Regions from separate parts of the Bacillus sp. NEAU-Y102 genome, predicted to be linked through region 1. Evidence: a T-box and tRNA genes for the amino acid it is inferred to sense, from the RefSeq annotation. Region 1 holds a T-box; the other holds one or more tRNA genes.
What was found. The T-box of region 1 lies ahead of ACYFX0_RS10115 (valine--tRNA ligase). A T-box ahead of a tRNA ligase gene usually reads a tRNA of that ligase, here a tRNA-Val.

Region 1 (8,245 bases):
TTGAATGACTTCCAAAGCTTCTTCGTCCTGCACACCAGTAATTACCGGCACACCAGATTTAATAATCCCCGCCTTTTCATATGCAATTTCTCCTAGTGTATTCCCTAAAATATGCATATGATCGTGACCGATATTCGTAATAATCGTGAGAACAGGGTGTATAACATTAGTAGAATCAAAACGTCCACCAAGCCCTGTTTCAAATAAAACAACATCACAGAAATTGACTTTACCGAAATAACAAATTGCCATAACAGTAATAATTTCAAACTCCGTCGCTTCCCCTAAATCCGTCTCATCTAGTTTTTCCACGACTTGTTTTACCATCTTTACAAGTTCAGTAATCTCTTCATCTGCAATTGGTGTCCCATTCACACTAATGCGTTCATTAAATGTTTCGATATAAGGAGAGGTGAACGTTCCTACCTTATATTTCGCGCCTTCTAACATGTAGCGCATATATGTTAACGTTGAACCTTTTCCATTTGTACCAGCAAGATGAACACATTTTATATGACGCTCTGGATTTCCGAGTTCTTCTAGCATCCATCTCATTCTTTCTAATCCTGGCTTAATTCCAAATTTCAATCGGCTATGAATCCACCCTATCGCTTCTTCGTATGTATGTATCACGTATGCTTTTCCCCTTTCAAAAGACAACTTTCATAGTTCTATTATACGCAAAGAAAAGAGACTCACCAATATAGTGAGTCTCTAAAAACATTTTTACTTTTCAAGATCTACTAGACGTTGACGAACTGCTTCGCGTTTTTCTAGGTAATCTTGCTCTTTCGCACGCTCTCCTTCAATAACTGCCGCAGGAGCTTTCGCTACGAAACCTTGGTTAGAAAGTTTCTTCTGTACACGTTCTACTTCTTTATCGAACTTCTCAAGTTCTTTCTCAAGACGAGCTCTCTCTTCATCAAGATTGATAAGATCAGCTAATGGTAAGAATAACTCTGCACCTGATACGATTGCAGTCATTGCTTTTTCTGGCGCTTGTAAATCCGTTTGAATTGTTAATTCGCTTGGATTACAGAAACGCTCAATGTAAGAGCTGTTTTTCGTAAGTTGAGCAAGTACAGCCTCATCTTTTGCTTTAATTTGCATTTGAACTTTTTTGCTCATTGGCGTATTTACTTCTGCACGGATGTTACGAACAGAGCGAATGATATCAACTAGAAGGTGCATTTCTGCCGCAGCTTCCGTATCTTGTAAATCCTCGCGAACTGTTGGCCACGCAGCTACTGTAATAGATTCGCCTTCATGTGGTAAATGTTTCCAAATTTTTTCTGTTACGAATGGCATGAATGGATGTAATAGACGCATTGTTTGGTCTAATACGTAAGCTAAAATAGAACGAGTTGTTTTCTTAGCTGCTTCATCTTCACCGTATAGTGGAAGCTTCGCCATTTCAATGTACCAGTCACAGAAATCGTCCCAAATGAAGTTGTATAATGAACGTCCAGCTTCACCGAACTCATATTTATCCATGTTACGTGTTACACTTTCGATTGTTTCGTTTAAGCGAGTTAAGATCCACTTATCTGCAACTGATTTTTCACCAGTTAAATCGATTTCTTCATACTTCATATCATCCATGTTCATTAATACGAAGCGTGATGCATTCCAAATTTTATTAATGAAGTTCCAAGTAGATTCTACTTTCTCCATGCTGAAGCGTAAATCTTGACCTGGTGCACTTCCTGTTGATAAGAAATAGCGCATTGCATCTGCACCGTACTTCTCGATAACATCCATTGGGTCAATACCGTTACCAAGAGATTTACTCATCTTACGACCTTGCTCATCACGAACTAAACCGTGAATTAATACATCTTTAAATGGACGCTCGCCTGTAAACTCTAAACCTTGGAAAATCATACGAGATACCCAGAAGAAGATGATGTCATAACCAGTTACTAATGCATCTGTTGAATAGTAGCGCTTAAAGTCTGCTGAATCTTCATCCGGCCAACCAAGTGTTGAGAACGGCCATAGCGCTGAACTGAACCATGTATCCAGTACGTCATTATCTTGATTCCAGTTTTCAATATCTGCTGGTGCTTCTGTACCTACGTATACCTCACCAGTTTCTTTATGATACCAAGCTGGAATACGGTGTCCCCACCATAATTGACGAGAAATACACCAGTCATGAATGTTTTCCATCCAGCGTAAGTATGTGTTTTCAAAACGCTCTGGTACGAACGTTACTTTTTCTTCTTCTTTTTGTTGAAGTGCTACTGCTTTTTCTGCAAGTGGAGCCATTTTTACGAACCATTGTGTTGATAAGTAAGGCTCAACTACTGCACCGCTACGCTCACTATGACCTACTGAATGCATATGAGGCTCGATTTCTACTAATACGCCAGCCTCTTGTAAGTCTTTCACTAATGCTTTACGGCATTCGAAACGATCCATACCGTTATACTTACCAGCTTTTTCGTTCATCGATCCATCTTCATTCATTACTAAGATGCGTGGTAAGTCATGACGGTTACCTACTTCAAAATCATTCGGGTCATGAGCTGGTGTAATTTTTACAACACCTGTTCCGAAGTCTTTTTCTACGTACTCATCAGCAATAATCGGAATCTCACGGCCTACAATTGGAAGTGTAACTGTTTTTCCGATTAAATGTTTGTAACGATCGTCTTCTGGATGAACTGCTACTGCTGTATCACCAAGCATCGTTTCTGGACGAGTTGTAGCAAGACGAATGTGACCTGAACCGTCTGTTAACGGATAGTTCATATGGTAGAATGCACCTTGAACTTCTTTATGAATTACTTCAATATCAGAAAGAGCTGTGCGTGTTGCTGGATCCCAGTTGATAATATATTCACCACGGTAAATTAAGCCTTTTTCGTATAATTGAACGAATACTTTATTAACCGCATCAGATAAACCTTCGTCTAATGTGAAACGTTCGCGAGAATAGTCTAGTCCTAAACCAACTTTCCCCCATTGTTGACGAATGTGAGAAGCGTATTCTTCTTTCCATTCCCAAGCTTTTTGAAGGAATTTCTCACGGCCAAGATCGTAACGTGAAATACCTTCTTCACGAAGTTTTCCTTCTACTTTCGCTTGTGTTGCAATACCAGCATGGTCCATTCCTGGAAGCCATAATACATCATATCCTTGCATACGCTTCGTACGAGTTAAAATATCTTGAAGAGTTGTATCCCAAGCATGACCTAAGTGTAACTTACCAGTTACGTTCGGAGGTGGAATTACAATTGTATAAGGTTGTTTCTTCTCGTCTCCTGTTGCTTCAAAATATTTGCCTTCTAGCCACCACTGATAAAGGCCTTCTTCAACGGACATATGATCATATTTAGTTGGTAAATTCTTTTCCGTGTTTGACATTATTTTCCCTCCTTAAAATAAAAAATGTCCCTCATCCAAAAAAGGACGAGGGACATCGCGGTACCACCTTTATTTACAAACAAATTCATAATTTGCTTATACTCTTAATTTGATAACGGACAAATCCGTCTTTTCCTAATGAGAACTATTCCGTTCAGAAAAGATGCTCCAGGGCTACCTTCTAACATAACTATCTAGAGAATCTCCCAGCTAATGATTCTCCTCTCTGAAGACGTTTCTTGTTATACTCTTCCCCTTCAAGGCATTTATATGATTGTTAATTATTATATACAATAGTGTAAAAAACGAAACCTTATTCGTCAAGATAAATTTAAGTCTATGAATTTTCAGGCGCACAAAAAAGATAAGTAGCATTCTCTACTTATCTTCTTTATCTCGCTATTTGCGGGCAATAAGACCCCACCTCAAAATTCAGCTGAAGCAAAGAAGTTAGGTTGGAGCCACCCGCTGATTAAAGTTTTACTTTACCCGTTCCCTTGCTGGGCAGCTTGTAATTGTGATAGGAAATATTCTATATTGTTAACGAGCCAATGCGATTGTTGCAAACTCTTTACTTCCAGCAATTCATTTTCCTCGTTGCGATTATCTTTTCTTTTTCTATACGAACCGATTTGTCGAATAAATTGTGATGGGTACGTCATATAAGCAAACATGAGAAGTTGCTCTTCTTTCGTAAACGGAAAATTTTTTTGATACATTTGAAACCATTCAAACCGATCACTTCTTGCGATCGGATATGTGTTTAAAGACCGTGAATAAAAACCTACTATATCTTGCACAGGCGTTGCAAACTTCGATTTTTCCAAACTAATAAAATAGCCATTCCGCTCATAGTCAAATAAAAAATGATTAAGTGACACGTTACCATGTACAAAAGTAATACGCGTTTTATCTTTTTCTTTCATCGCATCGTTCCACTCATTTAATTGCTTCGTTGCAAATTCACGCGCTCTCATTACATGATGATAGTACGTACAATATTGCAATTCAAGCGGGGACATATACCATTTTGATTCAGATTCTACGAGAAACTCTTCTAACATCTCACCATCATTTTCCCAGCGATTGGATATAGTTGTATAATGTTTTTCTAAATCTTCTTCCGTATACGTTTCTTCCTTCACAGTTTTTTGATGCAACGTTCCGAGTGTCTGAAACATTTTATGGTATTGATCATTGTCCTCACCATTTCCTTCTGCACGTTCTAACCAAGGCATTAAATAATAATTATACGTCCCGTCACTTAAAATATAATTTCCATCCGTCGCATGGTATATAGGTACATAATTTGAAAAACCTTTCTCCTTCAAATATTGAATATGATGCAGAAAGTTATTCCGCTCTAACTTTCTGCCTTCTATTTTCTTAAGTGCATATGGACCTTGATTCGTATAAATTTTCATTACATTTCCGTGCTCTTCCATATGCTGCGTATCCAATCTATATTGCCTCACGATAGGTTCATAGTGATTTCGCAATTCAATATCCATACGAATAACCCTTTCTATTCAAAACATAACTTCTTTATTTCGCCTTTACTCTTGAAACGGGAATATAAATAATTTGCCCCGTATTTAAAAATATATCTTCTGTTTGATTGACACGGTACAAATTTTGTACCGATGTTTCATAACGGTCTGCAATAGATTCAATTGTATCCCCTTCTTGTACGAAATACATTCTTAACTTTGTAAATTCCTCTTCCGGTTCTTTCGTAAATAGTTTTGTTAAATAAAGCGCATTTTCATCTCGCTGTGAGTACTCTTCTTCTTGTTCTTCCTGCTTTTTCGCTTTTTCTTTCTTGAAATCTTTTCGTCCGAACAATTCAAATTGCGGCGTTGTTTCTTGCTCCTCTTCACGTTCCACAAATTCATGTTCTTCTATTTTCTCTTCTTCTAATTCCTGCTCTTTTCTTTCCTCTAATTGGAACGGTTCAAATGCGTAATCTTCCCACTCATCTGATTCCTTGTATGTTGGTTCTTCTACATGGGGCGCCGGTCTATTCTCATCCTCTTGCGCTGAATCTTCTTCTAAATCAGCATACACCGTTTCTTCTTCATCCTCGCTTCTCTCTTCATCACATAAACCAGTAATAGATATATCCGCTAATAATTGTAAGCAACCATTTTCCTTTAATTCATAATCAAATTCCTCAATTGATACATATAGTTCTTCAATTACTTTCACGCGATTTCTCGGAATTGATATTTCAAGCGGAAAGGAATGAACAAGTTCATTAACCCCATCTTCCCTTGTTTCTACATAATCAATTGACTTTGCTGGCGATAGTTCTCTTAGTGAATACGCCGAATCATCTTGCCTTGCAACATACTCTCCCGTTAAATCTAATTGCCCTCTCACGATTACTTCATGATCAAGCTCTTCTATCTCAACGTCTGGATCTAACGAAATTGACAAAAGTTCATCGACTTCCTGTCCCTTTTGGAACCAAACAGATTCTTTTAATGAAAATCGTAACGAATGATCTGCAGCCACTTCTTTTCCCCCTCCCAAACTATATGTCATTACAGATTTATGTAGGGAAAGCTTACTTTATGAATAAAAAAAATCGCTCCCCTTATGGAGAGCGATTTTTCTCTAATACATTATTTTAATTTTGACATTGCAATTTCAGCCGCTGCAATTGTCGCCTCAATATCTGCGTCACTATGTGCTGTCGATAAGAATAAACCTTCGAATTGAGATGGTGGCAAGAATACACCTTGTTCTACCATTTCACGATAGTAAGCCGCAAAGAACTCTAAGTTTGAAGATTTTGCTGCATCGTAATTAATAACGGGCTCATCTGTAAAGAAAATACCAATCATAGAACCTGCACGATTAATATGATGTGGAATGCCATGTTTTTCAGCTGCTTTACGTAATCCAGCTTCTAACATTTCAGCTTTACGCTCAAATTCTACATACGATTCTGGCGTTAACTGTACTAACGTTTCATAACCTGCTGCCATTGCAAGTGGGTTACCTGATAAAGTACCAGCTTGATAAATCGGTCCGCTTGGCGCAATTTGGCGCATAATTTCTGCTTTACCACCGTATGCTCCTACTGGTAAGCCACCACCGATTACTTTACCTAAACAAGTTAAATCAGGTGTTACACCGTAGTAACCTTGTCCACAGTTATAAGCAACACGGAATCCTGTCATTACTTCATCAAAAATAAGCAGTGCACCGTTTTGTTCTGTTACTTCACGAAGTCCCTCTAAAAATCCTGGTTGCGGAGGAACAACACCCATATTCCCTGCCACTGGTTCTACAATTACACAAGCAATATCATCACCGAATTGTTCAAAAGCGTATTTCACACTTTCTAAATCATTATAAGCTACTGTAATCGTATTTTTCGCTACACCTTCTGGTACGCCAGGGCTATCTGGTAAACCTAGAGTCGCCACACCAGAACCAGCTTTAATTAATAACGAATCACCATGACCGTGGTAACAACCGATGAATTTCAAGATTTTATTACGGCCTGTATAACCACGAGCTAAACGTAGTGCACTCATTGTCGCTTCTGTTCCAGAGTTAACCATGCGGACAATTTCAATCGATGGTACACGCTCAATAACAAGTTTCGCTAATTTATTTTCGATTTCTGTCGGTGCACCGAAGCTTGTACCTCTTTCAGCAACAGATTTTAACGCTTCAACAACACGATCATTTGCATGCCCATGAATTAAAGGCCCCCATGATAATACGTAGTCGATGTATTCATTTCCATCAATATCATATACTTTAGAGCCTTTACCACGCTCCATAAACAACGGATTCATCCCAACAGACTTAAAGGCACGAACTGGGCTATTTACGCCACCAGGCATTAAATCTTGCGCCTTTTCAAACGCTGCAATTGACTTATCAAACTTTTTCATTATTTAACGCCTCCTTCTTGCAACCATTTTGCTGCATCTTTCGCATGATACGTAATAATTAAGTCTGCTCCTGCACGTTTCATGCTAATTAATTTTTCAAGCACAACTTCTTTTTCATTAATCCAACCATTTTGCGCTGCCGCTTTAATCATTGAATATTCACCACTTACGTTGTAAGCAACGATTGGTAAATTAAAGTTATTTTTCACATCACGAATGATATCTAAGTAAGAAAGAGCTGGCTTTACAATTAAGAAATCAGCCCCTTCCATTACATCTGATTCTGCTTCACGGAATGCTTCCATACGGTTCGCTGGGTCCATTTGATATGTTTTACGGTCACCAAATTGCGGCGCACCGTGCGCAGCATCACGGAATGGCCCATAAAACGCTGATGAATATTTCACAGCGTACGACATAACTAGCACGTGTCCAAAACCATTTTCATCTAATGCATGGCGAATTGCTGTTACGAAGCCGTCCATCATGTTTGATGGCGCAATAATGTCCGCTCCTGCCTTCGCTTGACTTACAGCTGTTTTCGCAAGAACTGCAAGAGACTCGTCATTTAAAATAATACCATCTTCAATTACACCGCAATGACCATGACTTGTAAATTGACATAAACATGTATCTGCAACTACTACTAGCTCAGGGAAATCGCCTTTAATTTGTTGAATAGCACGTTGTACAATTCCATGATCACAATATGCTGATGATCCAACTTCATCTTTTTCAGCAGGTAAACCAAATACAATAACAGAACGAATACCTAAATCAACAACTTCTTGCATTTCAGCTTGCAATAAATCTAAAGACATTTGATATACGCCTGGCATAGAAGGAACTTCATTACGAACATTTTCACCTTCTAATACAAAAATAGGGTAAATAAAATCTTCCGTATGTAAAAACGTTTCACGCACAAGTGCACGCATACTACCGCTTTGTCTTAAACG
Region 2 (8,245 bases), on a different contig from region 1:
CGAATCTATTAACTTTTGACTAGCTTCCTCGGGCGTAATCTCATCCGTTATCCCCATAAACGACCAACCTTTAGAATCAACCCACTCAACAAACTCTTGTAAAAATTCATCATGTGTAACATCCACATCAAGAATCGATCCATTAATCGAAATCGTTCTATTTCTAGACACGCGCATCTTGAACGTTTTTCTTACCATTACAACTTTTCTCCCTCTACTCCTGAATATTTATAAAATAATCTTGTATCTCTGTTATACATGATTTTCAGTAAATTGTAAAAAGGATATATTGGCCAATTTAAATAGTAAAAATGAAAATCTCTTACCTACGTAAACGTAATACGGCATACAATTGCTCATAAATTATTAAATAAATTCATAAAAACATACAGTTTAAAACATAATTGAGTAAGCCATTCTAGTGTTTTGGAAGATATTATCTAAAATAGTATACTAAACGGATAAAGGATATTTGAATAAAGAAACTGAGGCTTTTTATTTAGCTGGACTCTTAAGTTGTAGGCTTAGAGACTGATGCCGGAATTCATATTTAATTTCTATTTCTGTACATAATATTGTAAGAAAGAAGGTAGTAGTGTGAAAATAACAGAAAATTTTACTGACAAGGCCGATATTGGTTCAGGTACGGGGATATTTAGCCGCCAGCTGCTTGAAAGTGATTTACATGTTATTGGAGTTGAGCCAAATGATGATATGAGGAAAGTGGCTGAGCAATCGTTAAAACTATATTCTCGTTTTCAATCCATAAAAGCAACTGCTGAAAATACCACTTTAAAAGAAAATAGTGTAGATTTAGTAACTGTTGCCCAAGCATTTCATTGGTTTGATAAAGAAGCTTTCAAAATCGAATGCCAACGAATTTTAAAACAAAAAGCAAATGTTGCACTTGTTTGGAATAGCAGAGATTTAACTGGTCCACTTATTAAAGAGAATGCAGAAATTTTCCACATCAAATTCAAATGACTTTCGTACAATAAAGTAGAATATATTAGAAAACACCTTAAAATGAGGAGGAACTCAATGGCGCGTTGTACGTATTGTAAAACGAAGTGGAAAGTAAAAGACGTATGGTCGCTTCTCATAACATTTGAAAAAGATTGTCCGTATTGTTTTGGAAGACAATATATGTCTAATGATACTTTTCATCAAGCTAACGCTGCTTTACCACTGTTATTTTTATGCCCTTTAATTGTTGATTTAAGCGATGAAAATCCTTTAGATAAATACCGGAAATAATATAACGGCTACATTCAAAAACTACTTTTTACTGAATTTTCTTCTTATCATTATCCCTTCATACATTACTAGCATAATCGCTTATACTTTCCCTTTTGAAGATTCCGTAGCCCAGCAGGAATAGCGTCCTCTGAACAAGATTTATCAATTATGACTAAAAAACAGTGATATATGTATACTGTTAAACATAAAAAATTAGCATTAGGTTCCAATCAAATATTAATTGAAACTCAGCACCGCTTGTATTCTGTAATTCAGAATACAAGCAGTGGTTTTTATTATGCATTTTTGCATACAGGATTATTTTCTCTTGTAAATAGATAATAATGGTATATAATAAAACCAACGTTTTACCAATAAAAGGTAATAGAGAAAAGTATGATAAGTAAATAACCAAAACTTATTAACAGATTTGTTCTATGTAAATTATGATACATATATGGAATCAAAACTATGAAATTTTATGTAGAGATTAGATTACTACAGGATGAAAGATTCATAGCGAATACACTCGAGAACAAAAGCGTTCGATTAGATTAATGTTATAAAACTGCTTAATGTGACGTCTATCGAACGAATTGAGAATAAACTTAGGGGGAATTTCAAGTGAAAGCATTTAGTAAAGTATTATTAACAGGAGCTTTAGCTTTAGGCGGTTTAACAGCTATGAACATTGATACACCAAAGGCACATGCTGACGGAGCAAGCGAGTTCTGTCGTTATATTTGTGGTCCTAGCGAAACGGTGAACGGTGTTACAGTTCAGGTACACTCTACACAAGTTACTTTTGGTAACAGCGTAATTGCAAGAATTACAAATGACCGAGCGGAAGAAATTCATTACAATGTCAGCCTTGAAAAGAAATATGGCGATAGATGGGGAGAATTTGAAACCAACTTCCGTTGGCAAAATCAATGGGTCCCAGCTGGAAGCAATGATGAAATTGCAACTTTCACAGGATATGGCGATGATATTTATGAGGATGGAACATATCGTTATAAAGTCGAAATAAAAGACGCTGACGGTTCTATTGATACAATTTACACAGCAGGAATGACAGTTACAGGGCGATAGCTCATGACTGAGTTCCATTATTTATGATTTTATTTTTGATAATATCATTGATAATTGCGGTGATATTATTATTAAAATAAGCTCTTCGGGGCTTATTTTTTTATATAAAAATTGGAATGATAATATTCAGAAAATTACATCTTTACACTATTGAAATTTATTGTTATTATAAGAATACATTAAATGTTACAATATTCAACAAATTATACAAATTCTCCGATTACACGAATGAAATGAAAACACATTGCTGGTGGTAATATTTATAGTTGGGATCCCGTAGCTCAGCAGGGAGAGTGCCACCTTGACAGGGTGGAGGTCGTGAGTTCGAACCTCTCCGGGGTCATAAAAAAAGAGACACCATATCAACCTTCTACGTGATATGGCGTCTCTTTTTTATCTAATTCAATTACTTCCCACCAAACATCTTCTCCAAAGACTTCGCATTTGCAAACAATACTTCTTTCAAGTTATCGTCAGCAACGATTTTATAGTCGCCATCTTTGTCTTTCTTTAAGTTCAATGTAACTTCGCGAGTTGCCATTGCTGCATCTTTATCTGCTAAGTTTTTGACGATAGTTGATGTCATTGTTTTTTCGATTGCTTTTTCAGATTGTTCTTTGTCTTCACTAAAGGCACTAGCGAACGCCATTGGCATAACTTCTCCCACTGCTTTTGTTACAGCAACGGATAGATCTGCAGATGTAATTTTCACTTTCACTTCTGCTTTGTCATCCTTTTTCGATACTTCTTCTAGCTTTTCAAATTTAAAGTTTTTCGTAATTGCACTCAGCATTGCTTTTGCCTCAGCATCATCTGTTTTTTCATTTAGTTTATTAAATTCCTTGTCACTCTCAACAAATGTACGAGCCTTTTCTATATCACCTTTTTGTATCGCTGTTAAAAATTCTTCTGTCGTATCTTTCGGATTTGCACACCCTGCTAAAACACCTACTGTTAATCCTACTACCATCATTAACAGTAATAATTTCTTTATCTTTTGCACGCTCATTCTCCTCTTATCTTTTCTAGTAAGTCAGCATTATATAATAGTATGAAACTGACATTACAAACATTTTTTAGTATATCATTTATATGATTCTTTTTCTATTCAATCCCAATAGATAAAGAGCCTTGCAGCATTCCTACAAGGCTCTTTATCTATCAATCCGTATCCGTAGCACAAATGAACCACATTTTACGCTCCCTACTATCTAACACCACCCAAGTAACATCCCATGCAACATCGTAAAACCAATCTGTCCAAGGGCAATAGCTTTCGAACACTTTAATATCTTCATAGCGATCTTGGAACATATATTGACATACATTCACTGCTAATTGTTTTGCGATAACTGGTCGTTCCTTAAATCCTTCATATGCTCCGCCCGACAAAATTTGAGCGGCAATGCTACCATCAAGCATGACTGCCCATTTCTCTTTAAAATGCAACTTATATTTTTCTGACGTATGTATTTTTAACTCTTCTAAGCTATTGATTATATCTAAAGAGTTAAAGATTCTTCTAAAGAAGTGCTCGTGTCCATCTTTCCAATATGGTATTTCTTTGAAAAAATTTTCGTTATGTACTTTAAAACAGCTTATAACCGCTCCGCCATTTACGTTTTGTTCCTTAAATGTATGTATGAGTTTCTCAATAGATGAGTCATTCGTTTCTATTTTTTCAAACGTTCCTACTTTCCATCTCATAACGCCCACTACTCTCTATTCAAAATTTGTTTCTTCATTATAAATAGCAAAATAAAACCCAGCAACTTTAAGGTTGCTGGATTATCTCTTATTTATATTAAAAAAAACAATAACAATTGCTCCAATTATATAATGCCCCGCCACCATCCACATACTCCAATCAAAGATCATAAGCGATAACCAAAGTGATATATTAATAGCAGCAAATAATAAATATAAAATGAAGTCTCTCTTTTGTAGTGCCCCTCTATTCATTACAATGTAAATTGCACCGATAGGAGGCAAAATAAAGCAAAGGAAAAAGTTTTTCTTAACAACCATAGATACGCAGTTTCTTTCTGCATATGAATCCCCTTTTCATCATAATACTTGCTTCAACATCGGCCTCACTACCCTATATTCATCACTATAAGCTTCCTTTATGATTAAAGGCGGATATTCACTTTTTTCTTCCTCAATCATTGTAAACACTTCTGTTTTCTCTTGTAATGTATTAGATTCTCTATTTTTAGTAGGGTTTTTACTTGTTTTAATTTTCTTTGTTACTTCGCCAAGTTTTTGCCCAACTTCTTCTACTTTGGCAGGTTCATTCGTAACATAGTATTCTTGTTCGTCCCATACTAATATAGGTGGCACTTGTTCTCTTTTGTTACATATTATATAAGTAGTACTAGCTACAAGTAGTATACAAGTTAATAAATAGAAGATAGTTTTTTTATTCATATACTACACTCCTTATCTATCAGTTCATTGGATTATATAACACAATTTATTTACAATAAATGGATTTATCGGTAATTTTTAGGTTTAATAATAAAGAAAAACCTTACCGAAGTAAAGTTCCGTTTTTACATTCTATAGTGACTGATTAATTAATACGATCATTACAATAATCGCTATAAGCATAACAACTAAACAGCCGATTAATTTATAAAATCCTCGCTTCGTTAATGTCCCACCTTGAACATCTTTACGAATAAATAAGAATACGGCTAAAAATAATACAAGCCCAATGCCAAAAGCATACATCATTTGCATATGTTAATCTTCCTTTCTCTCTTCCATCTTAATATCTTTTTGCCAAAACAACAAATGAGATAAAGACGGTACTCATCGTAAGTGCCATAAGTATATTCAATAATTCAGTAGCAGATAGTGTAAGTATTTTTAAGTTTAAGCCAATAGAGAAAAGAAGATAATATACTGTTAATGCAAAAAAGGTTACAAACATTCCTTTATAACGAATGAGTTTCATTCGCTCATCTTTTTCTTTAAATTGTGGGTGTAAGTAGCTTAGGCAGAAACTCATAATCATCATCCCAAGCAATGGATACGTTATAGCCGGCGGTGCAGAATGCGTCATTATACCTGTTAATATCATAAATCCACTCATAAATAGAAAGATAATTCCCATGATTACAAAGTACTTTTGTGAATAGTTCATTCTTACTCCTCCCCTTCTTTTCCTTCATAAATAAATACATGTTCTATCGTTGTCTGAAATGTTTTTGCTATTTCAAATGCTAGCGGAAGTGATGGATCGTATTTCCCTTTTTCAATTGAGATAATGGTTTGTCTGGAAACCCCGAGTTTCTCGGCCAGTTTTTCTTGAGATAGTCCAAATTTCTTTCGGTATTCGACCATTTTATTTTCCAAGGAAATTTCTCCCTCCTTCCATATATCGAGTATATATGTAAAGTAAACTTTACGTCAAGGTTCCTTTACATTTATTTCAATCAGTTTTCGTTCTATTTATATAGAAGAAACTTGTTCGATTTCAGCACGTCTATTTTGTAATAAAACATGGAACACTGTATGTAATCGTTACTATATTTCCTCCTCACTTTTTTAAAAATTTAATATCTTCATATTTGTTTTATCCTTTTAAAATATTTCATTCTCTGCTTTATTAGATGCAATGTGTTATTTGTTTTACGGTGTTTTTTGGCATATTTATAGAAACTAACGGGTTATAAAGCATTTTTTATGTTTAACCACTTTTTTTGTAGAAATCCTTCATTTTCCTTTCGATATTTAACACTATCGAAATAAAGTTTATGGTAAATTCATAATTTTTTATTTTTTATACTATATTCCGTTATATTGTTGTATAATATCTATGAAAGCGCTTATTATTTCAATATACATAATTCGAATCAACTTTTATCAAAACATTCCAATGATTATACTTATATTTACATGTAACAATTCTAGTTTTCAATGTAGGTATACCAAATATATCCACCCCATTTTTCTGTAAAATTACTTTATAAAGTGAAAGATTAACTTGGGTGATAAGTTATTGTGAATGTTTTTTTACAAAACAGATAAGTAATAGTGTTTGGTATTATGTAAATTATTGTAATAACATAAGAGTAAAGAAAACATTTACATTGATTATTGGTTCATCAATTATTGAAAAGAGCAAAATGCACCTTTTGTATGGAAAAGGATTATATGCATTGGGAGGTTTAAACAAATGACGAGGAAGAATACAACGACAAACCCTTGGGCCAAGTTCCACGGTCCGAACCTTGGTTATGTGATTGAACAGTATGATCTTTACGTAACTGGAGCAGGTTCTGTTGATCCGGAATTACAAGAGCTTTTTGAAATTTTTGGAGCTCCTTCGTTTCAAGATGATGTCGTAACAGGGGACAACACAGCAACACATTTTTCTCCTCAAAACACAGGTAACATTGAAAAAATTCTTAAAGTCGTTCAACTTGTTGAGCAGATTCGTTCTTTCGGGCACACGTTGGCTCACATCAACCCGATGGAAGATGCTGCAAATGGACAATCTCTTCTTGAGAAAGCAATGAACGAACTGAGCGATGCTGACTTGAAAGCGATTCCAGCGAAAACAGTATGGCAAGATGCACCAGAAGGTATTCACACTGCACTTGATGTAATTCATAGATTAAAAGACGTTTATACAAAATCTTTAGCTTATGAATTTTCTCATATACAAGATAGTGAAGAACGCACGTGGTTGCATCAAATGGTGGAATCAAATTCATTGCGTCAACCACTATCAAATAAAAAACGAACTGCTCTTTTAAAACGTTTAACAGCTGTTGAAGGTTTCGAGCAATTCTTGCATAAAACATTCGTTGGGCAAAAACGTTTCTCTATCGAGGGCGTTGATATGCTTGTGCCTGTTTTAGATGAAATTGTTCTAGAAGGTGCTAAGAACGGTGTAGAGGATGTCATGATTGGTATGGCTCACCGCGGTCGTCTAAGCGTACTTGCTCACGTATTAGAAAAACCATATAGTCACATGTTTGCTGAGTTCAAACATGCAAAAATAGAAGGCGCAGTAGCCAATTCTGGCTGGACTGGCGACGTAAAATACCACCTAGGTAGAGAACAAGTCGTTAGTAACGAAGAAGTTAGCACTCGCGTGACATTAGCAAATAACCCGAGTCATCTTGAGTTCGTGAATCCTGTAGTAGAAGGTTTCGCACGTGCTGCTCAAGAGAATCGTAAAAAATCTGGTCTTCCAGATCAAGATATTTCAAAATCATTCGTAATTTTAGTTCATGGTGATGCTGCATTCCCTGGTCAAGGTATTGTATCTGAAACGCTCAACTTAAGCAGATTGAACGCGTATCAAACAGGCGGAACGATTCATGTTATCGCAAACAATGCAGTTGGTTTTACAACTGATAGCTATGATTCTCGTTCTACGAAATATTCAAGTGACCTTGCAAAAGGTTTCGATATTCCGATTGTTCACGTGAACGCTGATGATCCAGAAGCTTGTCTTGCAGCTGCTAACCTTGCGATTCAATATCGCATGTTGTTCAAAAAAGACTTCTTAATCGATTTAATCGGTTACCGTCGATATGGTCATAACGAAATGGATGACCCAGCGGTTACGCAACCACAAGTGTACAAAAAAATTAAAAATCACCCAACTGTAAGAGCAATTTATGCAGATCAATTACAAGCTGCTGGTGTTCTAAATGCAGATGAGGTTGAAACAATTACTCAGTTTACGCAAGAACAATTAAAATCCGATTATGCACAAGTACCGCCAGCTGATACGAGCGATGCAACAATTCACGTTAAAGTGCCAGATGTTGTTGCAAAAGGCATTCAACCAATTGATACTGGTGTTGAGATTGACTCACTTCGTGCAATTAATGAAGGTCTACTATCTTGGCCAGAAGGCTTTAACGTATATCCGAAAGTGAAGAAAATT

Region 2: it has a tRNA-Val gene. The T-box ahead of ACYFX0_RS10115 (valine--tRNA ligase) is inferred to sense a tRNA for this amino acid. The anticodon was not compared.

The regions. Positions count from the first base shown of each region.
Region 1 covers NZ_JBTWFK010000003.1:140,690-148,934, forward strand. Annotated here, with positions in the region: gene ACYFX0_RS10110 (bifunctional folylpolyglutamate synthase/dihydrofolate synthase) at 1-633, opposite strand, end outside; gene ACYFX0_RS10115 (valine--tRNA ligase) at 727-3,372, opposite strand; T-box leader at 3,411-3,642, opposite strand; gene ysxE (spore coat protein YsxE) at 3,858-4,883, opposite strand; gene spoVID (stage VI sporulation protein D) at 4,918-5,889, opposite strand; gene hemL (glutamate-1-semialdehyde 2,1-aminomutase) at 6,000-7,286, opposite strand; gene hemB (porphobilinogen synthase) at 7,286-8,245, opposite strand, start outside.
Region 2 covers NZ_JBTWFK010000002.1:258,624-266,868, forward strand. Annotated here, with positions in the region: gene ACYFX0_RS07775 (hypothetical protein) at 1-198, opposite strand, end outside; partial or broken gene ACYFX0_RS07780 (class I SAM-dependent methyltransferase) at 598-963, shown strand; gene ACYFX0_RS07785 (hypothetical protein) at 1,042-1,257, shown strand; gene ACYFX0_RS07790 (hypothetical protein) at 1,864-2,331, shown strand; tRNA gene ACYFX0_RS07795 (tRNA-Val) at 2,602-2,674, shown strand; gene ACYFX0_RS07800 (hypothetical protein) at 2,738-3,334, opposite strand; gene ACYFX0_RS07805 (hypothetical protein) at 3,493-4,038, opposite strand; gene ACYFX0_RS07810 (hypothetical protein) at 4,120-4,359, opposite strand; gene ACYFX0_RS07815 (hypothetical protein) at 4,399-4,761, opposite strand; gene ACYFX0_RS07820 (DUF3976 domain-containing protein) at 4,894-5,076, opposite strand; gene ACYFX0_RS07825 (hypothetical protein) at 5,105-5,482, opposite strand; gene ACYFX0_RS07830 (helix-turn-helix transcriptional regulator) at 5,485-5,694, opposite strand; gene odhA (2-oxoglutarate dehydrogenase E1 component) at 6,518-8,245, shown strand, end outside.